Actinoplanes lobatus: one gene and its partner. The protein of the gene in region 2 interacts with the protein of the main gene of each other region in a pairwise test. Links are inferred from orthologs where the notes say so. Each region holds a gene or a part of one and is shown on either strand. Other genes may lie near its edges.

Region 1 (7,349 bases), 870 kb from region 2 along the record:
CCCGATCATCACGATCAACACGGCCGGCACGATCTACGCGGTCGTCGGCGGCACGGTGGCCGCGGCCGCGACCATCGGCGGCGCCCTGGCCGGCCTGCGGATCCCGTCGGTGATCGCCGCGGCCGGGGCGGGCTCGGTCGGTGTCTTCCTGGTCGGGTTCGTGCTGAACCTCTTCCAGTCCCCGGTGCTCGACGCCTTCGGGGCCGACGACACCGCGTCGTCGGCGCAGGCGGCACAGTGGTTCTCCTACAGCCAGGCGGCGCTGAGCGGTCTGGCGGCCGGCCTCATCGCGTACTTCATGCTGCGCCGCCGTGCCGGGCTGCGCTGGCCGCTGTACGCGCTGGCCGGCGCCGGCCCCGGCCTCCTGCTGGTGATCGGCGAACTGCTGGCCCGCACCGCCGGCGCCGAGGTGCTCGAACTGGCCGGCAAGGTCAGTGAGCTGGAGCAGACGGTGCAGCAGATGCTCAGCTCGGCCCGGCTCAACAACGGGCTCATCGTCCTCTTCGTCGGCGCGCTCACCGCCATCTTCGCGGTCGGCCGGACCCTCGGCCCGGCCCAGGACTCCGACGACGAGGAGCCTCAGGCCAGTTCGTCCAGCTCGGAGACGGCGTACCACTCCAACTCGTGATCCTCGGCGCCGTCGACGGTGAACTGGGCGTCCGAGTCACCGGCCAGCGCCTCGACGACCACCTCGACGGCGGCCGCCACCGCCTCCACCGCCTCGGTCCCGTCAACGTGGATGCTCGCCAGGTCGGCCAGGCTCACCGGCTGCGGCAGCCGGACCGTGCTCGACCCCAGCTCGGTGTCCTCGCTGGTCAGACCGGCGGCCGGGACGTCGGCCGAGACCACCACCCGGCGGCGCGGCGCTGACGGATCCTGCCGCAGCAGAGGCAGGGCGCCCTGGGCGGCACGGGTGAAGGCGACGTACTCCAGCTCCTCCTCGTCGCCCTCCGCGTACCACTCGCGGAGCGCGGGCGTCACCGCGTGCGCGATCAGCGTCTGATCGCCGAGCCGCCCACCGGCCCGCAGGGCGGTGAGCATCGGCAGTGTGGCCGGCACGTAAACCCGGACCAGGTCGGTGATCGGCACCGTCGTTCCTCCTGCACTCGGCGGTCGGGCGAGCACAGTACACCGTCATCTCGGCCCGGAGATGTCCCATTCCATCAGGAGTCTCCGGATCGAGGTCGCACCGGGTCCGCCACACGCCATCGGTGGCAAACTGAGGCCGTCGAAAGGAGGAGCCGTGCCGGAGCCCCGCTTCCTGCTGCTGTCCGACGTGGCCACCGAACTGAACGTCTCGGACTCGCAGGTCTATCACATGGTCCGCAGCGGCGAGCTGCCCGCGATCAAGATCGGTGGGCGCGGTCAGTGGCGCGTCGAGCGCTCCCAGCTGGAGAAATACATCCAGGAGAGGTACGCGGACACCGCCGCGTGGGTGCGCGACAACCCCCTGGCCGACCGCGAGGCGGAATGAGCGGTCGGCGGCTTTTGCGCCTCTTCCCGGATCGATGATCAGCCGTTGACCGGCCGAAGGCAACTGGACGATGCTTCAGTTCATCGAAGGCAAACGGAGGCAAACGCAAGGATTGGCGGTGGCGATGCGATCGACGGTCGAGATGGCGCCCACGATTCGGCTGCGCCCGGTTCCCCGGTCCGACCCACCTTTCGACGACGAGTCCGCGCCCCAGGTGTGGGCGCCGTCCCGGCAGCCGGCTCTGGAGTGGCCGGGTAACGCGCAGCGGGCGCCCCTCGGGCCACCGCCGGAGGCCCCCGCCGTGGCCGGAGCCTCCGGTGACGCGCGGCTCGCGGCCCGGCGGTTCGTGCACCTCTGCGTCGAGGTCCTCAACGGGTTCCGGCCCGCCGCCCACCTGCGGCGGATGGCACTGCCCGCCGAGGCCGCCGACGTGGTGGCGAAAGGCCTGGCCGGGGCGCGCCGGGCCGCCGAACTGCGCCGGGCGGGCCGGCCGCGCACCCGGCCGCCACGCCGCCACGCCCCCGTCGCGGTGCTGCGGTTGCGGCTGTGCGAGCCGCGGCCCGGCGTCGTCGAGGCCGCGGTCACCCTGGCCACCGGCGAGCGGACCTGGGCGATGGCCTTCCGGTTGGAGCTGCACCAGCAGACCTGGGCCGCCACCGCGCTCCTGATCATCTGACGCCTCCCACACTCCCGGGGCGACCGTCAGCAACCGAAGCGGCGGCCGTCCCGGGTCTCACCCGTGCCCGCTCCACCGGCGCCCACCCCGCACAAGTCCGTGGCTGGCTCCTAGGGTGCCCCTCGGAGCCAGCCACTCCCACCAAAACGAGCCTCTGCGCAGGCGGGCGCGGGCACGGGTTCGGGCGGGCGCGGGTTCGGGCGGGCGCGGGCCGGCAGGGCGGGCGCGGGCCGGCAGGGCGGGCGCGGGCCGGCAGGGCGGGCGCGGGCCGGCAGGGCGGGCGCGGGCCGGCAGGGCGGGCGCGGGCCGGCAGGGCGGGCGCGGGCCGGCAGGGCGGGCGCGGGCCGGCAGGGCGGGCGCGGGCCGGCAGGGCGGGCGCGGGCCGGCAGGGCGGGCGCGGGCCGGCAGGGCGGGCGCGGGCCGGCAGGGCGGGCGCGGGCCGGCAGGGCGGGCGCGGGCCGGCAGGGCGGGCGCGGGCCGGCAGGGCGGGCGCGGGCCGGCAGGGCGGGTGCGGGCGGGCAGGAATGCGGAACGGCCCGCGTGGGCCGGCCGGAGCCGGGCCACGCGGGCCGTTCGGGAGTGGATCAGGCCGCGCCGGGCCCGCCGTGGCAGCGCTTGTACTTCTTGCCCGAGCCGCAGTAGCAGGGGGCGTTGCGCGAAGGACCGTTCGACTCCGACTGGGAGGCCGAGGACCGGCTCGGCGAGCCGGCGCCGGTGTGCGCCGGGCTGGCCGGGACGGGCGACCCGCCGGGGCCGATCTGGACCGGCGCCGACTGCTGCTGGATCACCGGGCGGCCGGCGCCCGCCTCACCGTCGATGGCCGGTGCGGTGTACTGGAGGTTCTGCGGGCGGTTGGAGCCGCCGAGACCCTTGGCGTGCACCTCGACCCGCTCGGAACCGCCGTCGCCCTCCGGCTCCTCGCCGACCTGGGGCAGCTCGTAGGCCTGGCTCGGGTCGACGGTGATGGTGGGCTGCTCCTCGACCTGGACCTCCAGGTTGAAGACGAAGCCGACCGCCTCCTCCTTGATGCCCTCCATCATCTGGTTGAACATGTCGAAGCCCTCGCGCTGGTACTCCACCACGGGGTCGCGCTGGGCGTAGGCCCGCAGGCTGATGCCCTCCTGGAGGTAGTCCATCTCGTAGAGGTGCTCACGCCACTTCCGGTCGATGACCGCGAGCAGCACCTGGCGCTCCAGCTCACGCAGCGCCTCGGCGCCGAGCTCCTCCTCGCGGGAACGGTAGGCACCCCGCGCGTCCTGCTTGAGCTGTTCGGCCAGGAACTCCTGGTCGATCGTGCCCTTCTCGCCGCCGGACTCCTCGACGATGTCGTCGATGGTGACGGTGACCGGGTAGAGCCGCTTGAGGTTGGTCCAGAGCTGGTCCAGGTCCCAGTCCTCGGCGTAGCCGTCGGCGGTGGCCACCGTGACGATGTCGGCGATCACGTCGTCGATCATGTGGGTGACCTGCTCGTGCATGTCCTCGCCGTCGAGCACGCGCTTGCGCTCGGCGTAGATGACCTGCCGCTGCTTGTTCATCACCTCGTCGTACTTGAGGACGTTCTTGCGGATCTCCGCGTTCTGCGCCTCGATCTGGGTCTGCGCGTTGCGGATCTGCTTGCTCACCATCTTCGACTCGATGGGAACGTCCTCGGGGATGTTGAACCGCTCCATGACGGCCTCGACGGCGCCGGCCCGGAACCGCTTCATCAGGTCGTCCTGGAGGGACAGGTAGAACCGGGACTCACCCGGGTCGCCCTGCCGGCCGGACCGGCCGCGGAGCTGGTTGTCGATGCGGCGGGAGTCGTGGCGCTCGGTGCCGAGCACGTAGAGCCCGCCGGCGGCCTGCACCTCGGCGGCCTCCCGCTCGGTGGCCTCCTTGACGATCGGGAGCACCTCTTCGAGGGCCTTCGCGTACTCCTCCGGGTTCTCCACCGGGTCGAGGCCGCGCTGGTGCAGCTCGGCCGCGGCGGTGAAGTCCGGGTTGCCGCCGAGCAGGATGTCGGTGCCACGACCGGCCATGTTGGTCGCCACGGTGACCGCGCCCTTCCGGCCGGCCTGGGCGATGATCGTCGCCTCCTGGGCGTGGAACTTCGCGTTCAGCACGCTGTGCGGGATGCCCTTGCGGCGCAGCAGCTGGGAGAGGATCTCCGAGTTCTCCACCGACACGGTGCCGACGAGGACCGGCTGGCCGGTGGCGTGCCGCTCGGCGATGTCCTCGATGACCGCGTTGAACTTGGCCTTCTCGGTCTTGTAGATGACGTCCGGGTGGTCGATCCGGATCATCGGGCGGTGCGTCGGGATGCTGACGACGCCGACCTTGTAGACGCTGTTGAACTCGCCGGCCTCGGTCTGCGCGGTACCGGTCATGCCGCCGAGCTTCTCGTACAGGCGGAAGTAGTTCTGGAGGGTGACGGTCGCCAGGGTCTGGTTCTCCTGCTTGACCTCCACCCCCTCCTTCGCCTCGATGGCCTGGTGCATGCCCTCGTTGTAGCGGCGGCCGTGCAGGATGCGGCCGGTGAACTCGTCGACGATCAGGACCTCGCCCTCGGGGCTGACGATGTAGTCCTTGTCGCGCTTGTACAGCTCCTTGGCCTTGATGGCGTTGTTCAGGTAGCCGACCAGCGGAGTGTTCACCGACTCGTACAGGTTGTCGATGCCGATCCGGTCCTCGACCTTGGCGACGCCGCGCTCGGTGATCGCGATGGTGCGCTTGGCGTGGTCGACCTCGTAGTCGCCCTCGCCGTCCTTGCCCGCCTGGAGCCGGGCGACGATCTGGGCGAACTCGCCGTACCACCGGGCGGAGTGCTCGGCCGGGCCGGAGATGATCAGCGGGGTCCGGGCCTCGTCGATCAGGATGGAGTCGACCTCGTCGACGATCGCGAAGTTGTGCCCGCGCTGCACCAGCTCGGTCTTCGCCCACGCCATGTTGTCGCGCAGGTAGTCGAAGCCGAACTCGTTGTTGGTGCCGTACGTGATGTCGCACTCGTAGGCGGCGCGGTGCTCGGCGGACGGACGGTTCGGCAGGATGACGCCGACGGTCAGGCCGAGGAACACGTGCACCCGGCCGACCCACTCGGCGTCACGCTGAGCGAGGTAGTCGTTGACCGTGATGATGTGCACGCCCTTGCCGCTCAACGCGTTGAGGTAGGCCGGGAACACGCCGGTCAGGGTCTTGCCCTCACCGGTCTTCATCTCCGGGATGTTGCCGAAGTGCAGCGCGGCGCCACCCATCAGCTGGACGTCGTAAGCCCGCTGGCCGAGCACCCGTTTGGCGCCCTCCCGGGCCACCGCGAAGGCCTCGGGGAGCAGCGAGTCGAGCGACTCGCCCTCCTGACAGCGCTCCTGGAACTGCTGGGTGCATTCGCGCAACTCGTCGTCGGTCAGGTCGACATAGTCGTCCTCGATCGAGTTGACCGCTTCCGCGATCGCCTTGAGCCGTCGCACCATGCGGCCTTCGCCGGCGCGAAGAATCTTTTCCAATATCGACACGGGTCAACGCTCCCCTAGACAGTCTGCTGAACCATCGTAGGCACCTTCCCCGTGGACCTGTGACCCGAGCCTCCCGTGAAACTCACAAAAAGGGCGAAATACGCCATGAAGTTCGCTGACAGCGCATCCTCCGACTCATTTGCAAGCTGTTTGGCGCCCGGGCGCGTCCCGGACGAGGATGTCCCCGTGGATCAGAACAGCGAAGTGCGGCTCGAGGACGCGGGCGACGGGGCGTACGAGATCGTCGGCACCCGGTCCGGTGACCGCCTCGGCCGGGTCGCCCTGACCGGGGAGCGGGTGACCGTCGAGGTCGTGCCGGCGGCCCGGCGGCGCGGCGTGGCGACGGCGGCGCTGCGTGAGGTGAGCCGGCTCACCCTGCGCGACCGGGAGCGGCTGGAGCTGCTGATCCCGTGGGACAACCCGATCGCCCTGCGGGTCGCGCTGGCCGCCGGCTACACCCGGGAGGGGATCCGCCGGGGCACGCCCGAGCTGCTGGTCTACTCCCGTCTGGCGAGCGACAGCGGGGAGCCGGCACCGCGCCTGCTGCCCGACCTGCCCGGTGGCGAGCTGTCCGACGGCGTGATCACACTGCGCCCGCTCGGCGAGGGCGACGTCGACTTCTACACCGAGTTGCACAGCGTGCCGGACGTGGTGGCGACCAGCGTGCCGGCCGAGCCCAAGCCGGCCGACGAGATCCGCCGGCGCTGCTCACGGGCCGCCACGCAGTGGCTCACCGGGAGCCGGGCCGATCTCGTCATCGTGGACACCGCGACCGGGCTACCGGCCGGCGAGATCGATCTGTACTACCAGGAGCCGCCGCTGGCTCAGGCGATGATCGGGTACAGCACGCTTCCGGCGTACCGGAAAAGGGGTTTGACCACCCGCGCGGCGCAGTTGCTCGCCCTCTGGGTCTTCGCCGAGACGGACATCGTCCGTCTCGTGGCCGGCGCGCTCCCGACGAACATCGGCTCGCAGCGGGTGCTGGAGAAGGCCGGCTTCACGCGCGAGGCCTACCAGCGGCAGCGTCTGCCCGGGCCGGACGGTGGCCGGCTGGACGACGTGCAGTACGTGCTCCTCGCCGGAGACCTGCTAGCACAGGCCTCCGGCGCGGGAACCTCACATGCCTAGGCTGAGGATGCCGTAGTCGTATCCGCGGCGCCTGTACACCACACTGGGCCGCCCGCTCTCCTTGTCGTGGAACAGATAGAAGTCGTGCCCGACGAGCTCCATCTGGAAGAGGGCGTCGTCAACGGTCATCGGCTCGGCCGAGTGCTCCTTCTCCCGCACGATGCGCCACGGCTGGTTGTCCTCGTGCTCGGAGGGCTCGGTGTCGAGCTCCGGCTCGGTGAGCGTGGCGGTCCGTCCACCGGTCAGATCGGTGGGGAGGTTCGCGGTGGCCGCGGCGACGGAGACCGGCGCGTGCCGTCCGCGATGCACTCGGCGACGGTCGGCGGAGCGGCGCAGCCGGGCGTCCAACTTGTTGATCGCACAGTCCAGGGCAGCGTAGAAGTCCTGTGCCTGCGCCTCGGCGCGTACCACCGGCCCCTTCGTCCTGACGGTGATCTCGACCCGCTGGCAGATGTCGGACTGTCGCGGATTGCGTTCGTGGAACAGCTCCACGTCCGCCCTCATCAGCTTCTGGTCGTAACGTTCGACCTTGCTCAGCTTGTCGGCGACATGCTCTCGATAATGGTCGGGAACCTCTACGTTG
Region 2 (6,645 bases):
GGGCGTCTTCGAGCTCGCCCCGTTCGCCGCGGGCACCCGTGGCGTGGCGGAGGCGATCACCAAGATCGACGGCTTCTCGGTCGTCGGCGGCGGTGACTCGGCGGCGGCGGTCCGTACCCTCGGCCTGGACGAGTCCGCGTTCGGCCACATCTCCACCGGCGGGGGCGCGTCCCTGGAGTACCTCGAAGGCAAGACGCTGCCGGGCGTCGCCGCACTGGAGAAGTGATGACGACCCGTAAGCCGATCATCGCCGGCAACTGGAAGATGAACCTCAACCACTTCGAGGCGAATCTCCTGGTGCAGAAGCTGGCCGCGAGCCTGACCGCCGAGCAGCTGGAGGCCGTCGAGACGGTCGTCCTGCCGCCGTTCACCGACCTGCGCACCGTCGAGTCGGTGATCGCGGACGGCAAGCTGAAGATCAAGTACGGCGCGCAGGACGTGTCGCCGCACGCCGGCGGTGCGTACACCGGTGAGATCGCCGGCGCCTTCCTCGCGAAGCTGGGCTGCTCGTACGCGGTGATCGGGCACTCCGAGCGCCGCGAGTACCACAACGAGAGCGACGAGCTGATCAACGCGAAGAACAAGGCGGCCTTCGCGGCCGGCCTCGTTCCGATCTTCTGCGTCGGCGAGGGACTCGACATCCGCGAGGCCGGCAACCAGGTCGAGCACGTGCTCGCCCAGGTCGACGCCGGGCTGGAGGGGCTCAAGACCGAGCAGCTCCAGCAGATCGTGATCGCGTACGAGCCGGTGTGGGCGATCGGCACCGGCAAGACCGCGACCCCGGACGACGCGCAGGAGGTCTGTGGCGCGATCCGGGCGCGGCTGGTGGAGAAGTTCGGCGCCGAGGTGGCCGATGTCGTCCGTATCCAGTACGGCGGCTCGGTCAAGGCGGCGAACATCGCCCAGATCATGGCGCAGCCGGATGTGGACGGCGCGCTGGTCGGCGGCGCGAGCCTGGACGCCGAGGAGTTCGTCTCCATCGTGCGTTTCCCGGAGCACGTCGCACGCTAAGAGTAAATAGCGCGTGCCCGGCCGTATGAATCGGCCGGGCACCCGCTATTGTGGGACCGCTGCTGTGCCCTTCGAGAGGAATGAACCCGACGATGCCGATCGCGTTCGCTTACACGTTGATCGTGTTGCTGATCATCACCAGCGTTTTGCTGACACTGCTGATCCTTCTCCACCGGGGCAAGGGCGGCGGCATGTCCAGCATGTTCGGTGGTGGCGTCAGCTCCAGTCTGGCGGGCTCCTCGGTCGCCGAGAAGAACCTGGACCGGTACACCGTTCTGGTGGGAATCATCTGGTTCGCCTGCATCGTCGGGCTGGGCTTCTGGCTCAAATTGGAGCTGGCTGCCTGACGGCGGCTCGTAGTCGTAGAATCTGCCGCGCGGCCGGTTTCTCCGGCCGCGCGGTTTTTTGTCATCACCGTCCGGTTTGCTCCTCATCTCCGCTTCGAGCCGGACAGACCTTCGAGGCCCCTCGAGACAGGAGTGACGTCCGTGTCCAGTGGCAGCGCTATCCGTGGCAGCCGTGTCGGGTCCAGCCCGATGCGACCCGACGAGCGCACCGAACCCGCTCCGCGCCGGCAGGTGACCTATTTCTGCTCGGCCGGACACGACAGCATCATCTGGTTCGCGGCCGAGGCCGCGATCCCCGAGACCTGGGACTGCCCACGCTGCGGTCAGCCCGCCGGGCTCGACAGTTCCAACCCGCCGGGGCGGGCGCGCACCGAGCCGTACAAATCGCATCTGGCATATGTGAAGGAACGGCGCTCCGAGGAGGACGCGGCGGCGATTCTCGCCGAGGCGCTCGCCAAGGTCCGCCAGCGGCGCGGCGAATGATCGACAGCGCACCGGCCGAGCGGGGCGGCCGGTGCGCTTCTCACCAAGCCGGCTCTTCTCACCAAGCCGGCTCTTCTCGCCGGGCCGATGTGTCCGCTCAGGCCAGCGGGCTGGTGTCTCGGGCCACGAAACGGGCGCCCGGGTCGGAGATCTCCAGATCCTCGAAGCCCAGCCGGCGGTAGAAGGCGTAGGCGCCGTGGTTCTCTGCGGCCATGCCGAGATGCACACCCGTGACCCCGGCCGCGCGCAGGCCGTCCAGGAAGGCCGCCATCAGCCCGCGGCCCATGCCGCGGCCCTGCCACTCCGGCAGCAGGTCGATGTGCAGATGCGCCGGATAGGGCGCGAATTCCGGCCGTAGCATCCGGTCCGGGTCGCGGTGCACCGCGAGAAGGCCGGTGTCGCGCGGATCGTCCGCCGCGAACCGGTCGACGGTGGCGGGCAGCCACTCCGAGCGGTACCACTCGACGAACGCCGGGGTGTCCGCCGTACCCAGGATGTAGCCGACCGCCGCGCCGGTCCCGTCGTCGAGCACATGCGCGTGCTCCGGCTCCCGGATCACGTAGGGGACGGCCCAGACGTCACCGAGCAGCCGGTCGGAGCTGTGCCTGCCGCGCGCGTCGCCACCGGACGCGGCGGTGCGCACACAGATGTCGTAGATCGCGTCGAGGTCGCTGGGCCGGTAGGCGCGGATCATCGGGTGCACCCCGGGGAGTCTAGGACTGTGGCGGCCGTCACATTCGGAGCGCCAACCTTTCGCCGGGCCACGCGTCTACTCCTGCGACAAGGCACCGATGATCAGGAGAGTCCCGATGCGTTTCTCGACCCGTGGCCTGAGCCTCACCCTCGGCGCGGCGGCCGTGCTGGGAATCGGCGGGCTGTCGGCCGCCGCGTTCGCCGACGACGCCGCGCCCACCCCGAAGCCGTCCCCGGCGGTCACGGCGCCGACCGCCACCGAGCCGACGGCGGAGCCGGTCCCGAGCCCCAGCGGCGAGGCGACGGCGCCCGAGCCCAGCGACCCGGCAGCTTCCCCGGCGCCGGTCACCGGGCAGAAGCCGACGGCGTCCCCGGCGCCGGTCACCGGCTACCAGGACCCCACACCGGCCCCGTCCGCGAAGGTCACGGTGACCAAGGCGCCCCCGAAGCCGGCCGTCACGCCGGAGACGCCGGCCGCCACCCGGGCGCCGGGGAAGCCGGCCGTCACGCCGGAGACGCCGACTGCCACCCGGGCACCGCAGAAGCCGGCCGTCACGCCGTCGCGGTCACGCTGACCCGGCGGGTACCGTTCGTTCCCGCCGCCTGACCCCCGAGGTTCGCCTGTGCTCTCAGTTCTGCCCTTCCCCGCCCTGTTCACCTGGCTGCGGGGCCTGTCCGCCGAGGTGCGCGCGGCCGGCCGCGGCGACCCGGGCGGGGCCCCGGCGATCAACGAGCTGTACCACAGTCGGCGGCTCAGCCTGGTCCGGCTGGCGGTGCTGATGGTCGACGACCTGCCGACGGCGGAGGACGTCGTGCAGGACGTGTTCACGGCGCTCTACCGGCGGCACGGGCCGGATCTGAGCGGGGTGACGGACCCGAACGCGTACCTCGTGACCGGTGTGACGAACGCGGCGCGCTCGGCACTGCGCCGCCGCCGCACCGCCCGCGCCTATGTCGCTCCGCCGCCGGAGGCGATCCCGGCCGCGGAGGACGAGGCACTGCTCGGGGAGAGCGACCGCGAGATGATGCGGGCGCTGCGCGGCCTGACCGTCCGGCAGCGGCAGGTGCTGGTGCTGCGCTACTGGTCGGAACTCTCCGAGGGGGAGATCGCCGACACGCTGCGGGTCTCCCGCGGAACGGTCAAATCGACGGCGCACCGGGCGCTGTCGATCCTGCGCGAGCGACTGGGGGAGCGGTGACCGACGAGGTGGAGCGCAGGTTGCGGAACGCACTGACGGCCCGGGCCGGGCAGATCACCGCGGAACGGCTGCGGTTCGAGCCGCCGCCGACGGTGGCCACGGCCCGTGCACCGGTGCGGCGCAGATGGTGGGCCGCGATCACGATCGCGGTCGCGACGGCGGCCGCCGGGGTGGCGCTGGGGTTCACGCTGCTCACCGGCCCTTCCGAACCGGCGCCGGTGCTTCCCGCCGACCCCGGGCCCGGCACGTCGCCGCCCGCCCCGGCCGCGTCCCTCGCGCCGTCGCCCGTCGATCCGTCGCCCTCATCGGCCCCGGCGACGCCGAGCCGGGCGATCACCACCACGCCCTCGCGGACGGGGGCCAAGCCGGAGACGTCCGCGCCGGCGAGATCCGAGCCGGAGAAATCCGCACCGCCGGCGACAGGGACGAGGTCGGTCACCGCCGGGCCGCAGGTGACGCCGGGCTAGACGGGGACGAGGCCGGTGACCGCCGGGCCGCGGGTGACGCCGGGCTAGACGGGGACGAGGCCGGTGACCACCGGGCCGCGGGTGACGCCGGGCTAGACGGGGACGAGGCCGGTGACCACTGGGCCGCGGGTGACGCCGGGCTGTAGAACCTTCGGTGGGCGAAGTCCGCGTTTCGCTTCCGGTTCCTTTCTTGTACGCGTGTCGCTGTCCCGCCTCTCAGGGCCGTTCCGTCCGGTCGGCGCGATCTTGCTGCCCACTCCGGCCTGTGCCGCGCCCGCCGGGCTGAGATCGGTTGGAATCCCGCGCGTGTGCTGTCGCTCGCTCCGGGTGGGTGGGTTGCGGTGGTGCTTGCCAGGCATCCCGGGTGGTGTTCTCGGCCGTCACGCCGGTCACGCCGGGCGGGTGGCGGCGGTTGCTGCCGGTCGCGTCATGCGGAGCCGTCGGGAGTCACTCACCGTGACTGTGGTGGTGGGTGCGTGAGGGCGCGTGGTGGACCCGGGTTGTTCCGGTGTTGTCTGACGTCGATGTCAAAGTCGCCTGTTCGCGTGTTTCCCCGCCTTTGCTGCGAGACCCGGCCGGTCACCGCCGCCCGTTCGAGCCATCCGCAAGCAGCGATGTAGATCCTGGGTAGTCGCCGCCGGCGGCGCGATCTTGAGCGATCGTGACTGTTCGGGAGTCTTCTTCTTGGCTGCCTACGGCCGAATCCGCAATCCCTCGCAGCAGGACGCGCCACCCGGAGCGATCTTGAACGATTTACCACCGCCTCGGGTGGCAAATCGTTCAAGATCGTACAACAGAGGCGGGTAAAGCGGGCGAAACGGGCGCCTGTTTCCGGCGAAAGCCCCATTTCCACCTAGCGCGGCGAACGACGCCCCCTTCGGCGGTTCGCCCGACCGAGCGCTTGACGTATAACCGCAAAAACCCAAGAAGAAGGCTCTTCGGAGGTATCCGATCACCCAAGATCGTCCAGGGGGAATGGGCCATGGGTGATGGTTGACCCCCGGATGGCAACCAGGCATCAAGATCGGCCGACAGCTTTGATCGCCCAAGATCGCCGGCGAGTTGGGATGGCGCCCGCAGCCATCCGAATGCGCGACTTGGCATCGAGGCCACCCGCAACCGGGAAATAGGCTCTCTGGCGACTTCGATCTTCCACATGAGCTGGTGATCGGGGCTTCTCGCTCACGCGAGTTGCGGCCGGCCGGGCATTCGGAAGTGAGCGCGCACAGTGAGTTCCACAGCGGGTGGGCGCACACGTTCGAGCGGCCGTAGGTATGGCGGGCGTACACGAAAGACGGCACGTGCGCGGCCGCCCGGCTATAGGTCACGTGGACGACCACGACACCGCCAGCGTGTGCACCCACCCTGGTGGAACCGCGACCACCCACCTAGAGCAACCGGCGCAACGGCCGAAAGCAGGCAGCCCAGGTGCCTGGGGAGCAAGAGCGTGACCACCCACCCAGAGCAACCGGCGCAACGGCCGAAAGCAGGCAGCCCAGGTGCCTGGAGAGCAAGAGCGTGACCACCCGCCCAGGGCGACCGAAAGCAGGCGACCGAAAGCAGGCGACCGAAAGCAGGCGACCGCGAGCAGGGCGGCCGTGGCCGGCGGCACGTGAGGAAGTGGCGGTCGGCCCGGCCTGCCCGGGCACCGATCTGAGCCCGGCGGGGCGGCACAGGCCGGAGCGGGCGGCAAGATCGCGTCGGCCGGACGGGACGGCCCTGATAAGGCGGGACGAGGACACGCGTACCAAAAAGGAACGAAACGCGGACCTCGATCGCGAAAGATCTCCGGACGGGGGCGAGGCTGGTCACCGCGGGGCCGGACGGTGACGGTCCCGGGTGCGTGACGCGCCCGGGACCGGGATCGCCGGGTGGGTCAGGCCCGTGTGGGCACGTTCGCGGCCGCCGCCTGGTCCAGGAGCCAGAGCGTCTTCTGTACGCCGGACGCGTTCGCCGCCGGCAGGTTGCCGCCGGAGAGGACGGTGCCGATGGGGGCGGCCTTGTCCGGGCCGGCCGCGATCAGCCACACCTCGTCGGCGCTCTGGATGGTGGGCAGGGTGAGGGTGACCCGGACCGGCGGCGGCTTCGGGCTGTCGAAGGTGGCGGCCGTCGGGCCGGTCTGCTGGAGTACCGGGTGGTTCGGGAAGAGCGACGCCACGTGGCCGTCCTCGCCGACGCCGAGCATGAGCACGTCGAACCGGGGGAGCGTGGCGCCCGGTTCGGCGGCGGCGGCCAGTTCGGAGGCGTAGCGGGCCGCGGCGGCGACCGCGTCGGTGCCGTCGGGGCCGTCGGAGGCGGGCATGGCGTGTACCCGGGCCGGGTCCAGCGGCAGCTTGTCCAGGAGGGCATCGCGTGCCTGGGTCTCGTTGCGGTCCGGGTCGCCGGACGGCAGGTAGCGTTCGTCGCCCCACCACAGATCCACCCGGGACCAGTCGATGGCGGCGG

What was found.
Region 1: the proteins of secG (region 2) and secA interact in binary tests that used the Escherichia coli proteins (3 or more experiments, as listed by UniProt). The link is inferred for Actinoplanes lobatus from one-to-one orthologs.

What each region holds. Positions count from the first base shown.
Region 1 is NZ_JACHNC010000001.1:3,129,378-3,136,726, reverse strand. The notes cover bases 2,535-5,968. They hold secA (preprotein translocase subunit SecA), read right to left. Parts: upstream 5,639-5,968; coding sequence 2,735-5,638; downstream 2,535-2,734. Other genes in these bases: BJ964_RS14530 (GNAT family N-acetyltransferase), read left to right, coding at 5,825-5,968. Also shown: BJ964_RS14555 (hypothetical protein), read left to right, coding at 1-628; BJ964_RS14550 (DUF6912 family protein), read right to left, coding at 580-1,041; BJ964_RS14545 (helix-turn-helix transcriptional regulator), read left to right, coding at 1,244-1,474; BJ964_RS14540 (Rv3235 family protein), read left to right, coding at 1,599-2,150; more of BJ964_RS14530, read left to right, coding at 5,969-6,766; hpf (ribosome hibernation-promoting factor, HPF/YfiA family), read right to left, coding at 6,755-7,349. UniProt on the Escherichia coli protein: Required for protein export, interacts with the SecYEG preprotein conducting channel.
Region 2 is NZ_JACHNC010000001.1:3,998,621-4,005,265, forward strand. What follows is about bases 1-2,730. They hold secG (preprotein translocase subunit SecG), read left to right. Parts: upstream 1-1,103; coding sequence 1,104-1,358; downstream 1,359-2,730. Other genes in these bases: BJ964_RS18730 (phosphoglycerate kinase), read left to right, coding at 1-226; tpiA (triose-phosphate isomerase), read left to right, coding at 226-1,011; BJ964_RS18745 (RNA polymerase-binding protein RbpA), read left to right, coding at 1,500-1,841; BJ964_RS18750 (GNAT family N-acetyltransferase), read right to left, coding at 1,939-2,535; BJ964_RS18755 (hypothetical protein), read left to right, coding at 2,651-2,730. Outside these bases: more of BJ964_RS18755, read left to right, coding at 2,731-3,109; BJ964_RS18760 (RNA polymerase sigma factor), read left to right, coding at 3,158-3,733; BJ964_RS18765 (hypothetical protein), read right to left, coding at 3,675-4,172; pgl (6-phosphogluconolactonase), read right to left, coding at 6,077-6,645. UniProt on the Escherichia coli protein: Subunit of the protein translocation channel SecYEG. Overexpression of some hybrid proteins has been thought to jam the protein secretion apparatus resulting in cell death; while this may be true it also results in FtsH-mediated degradation of SecY.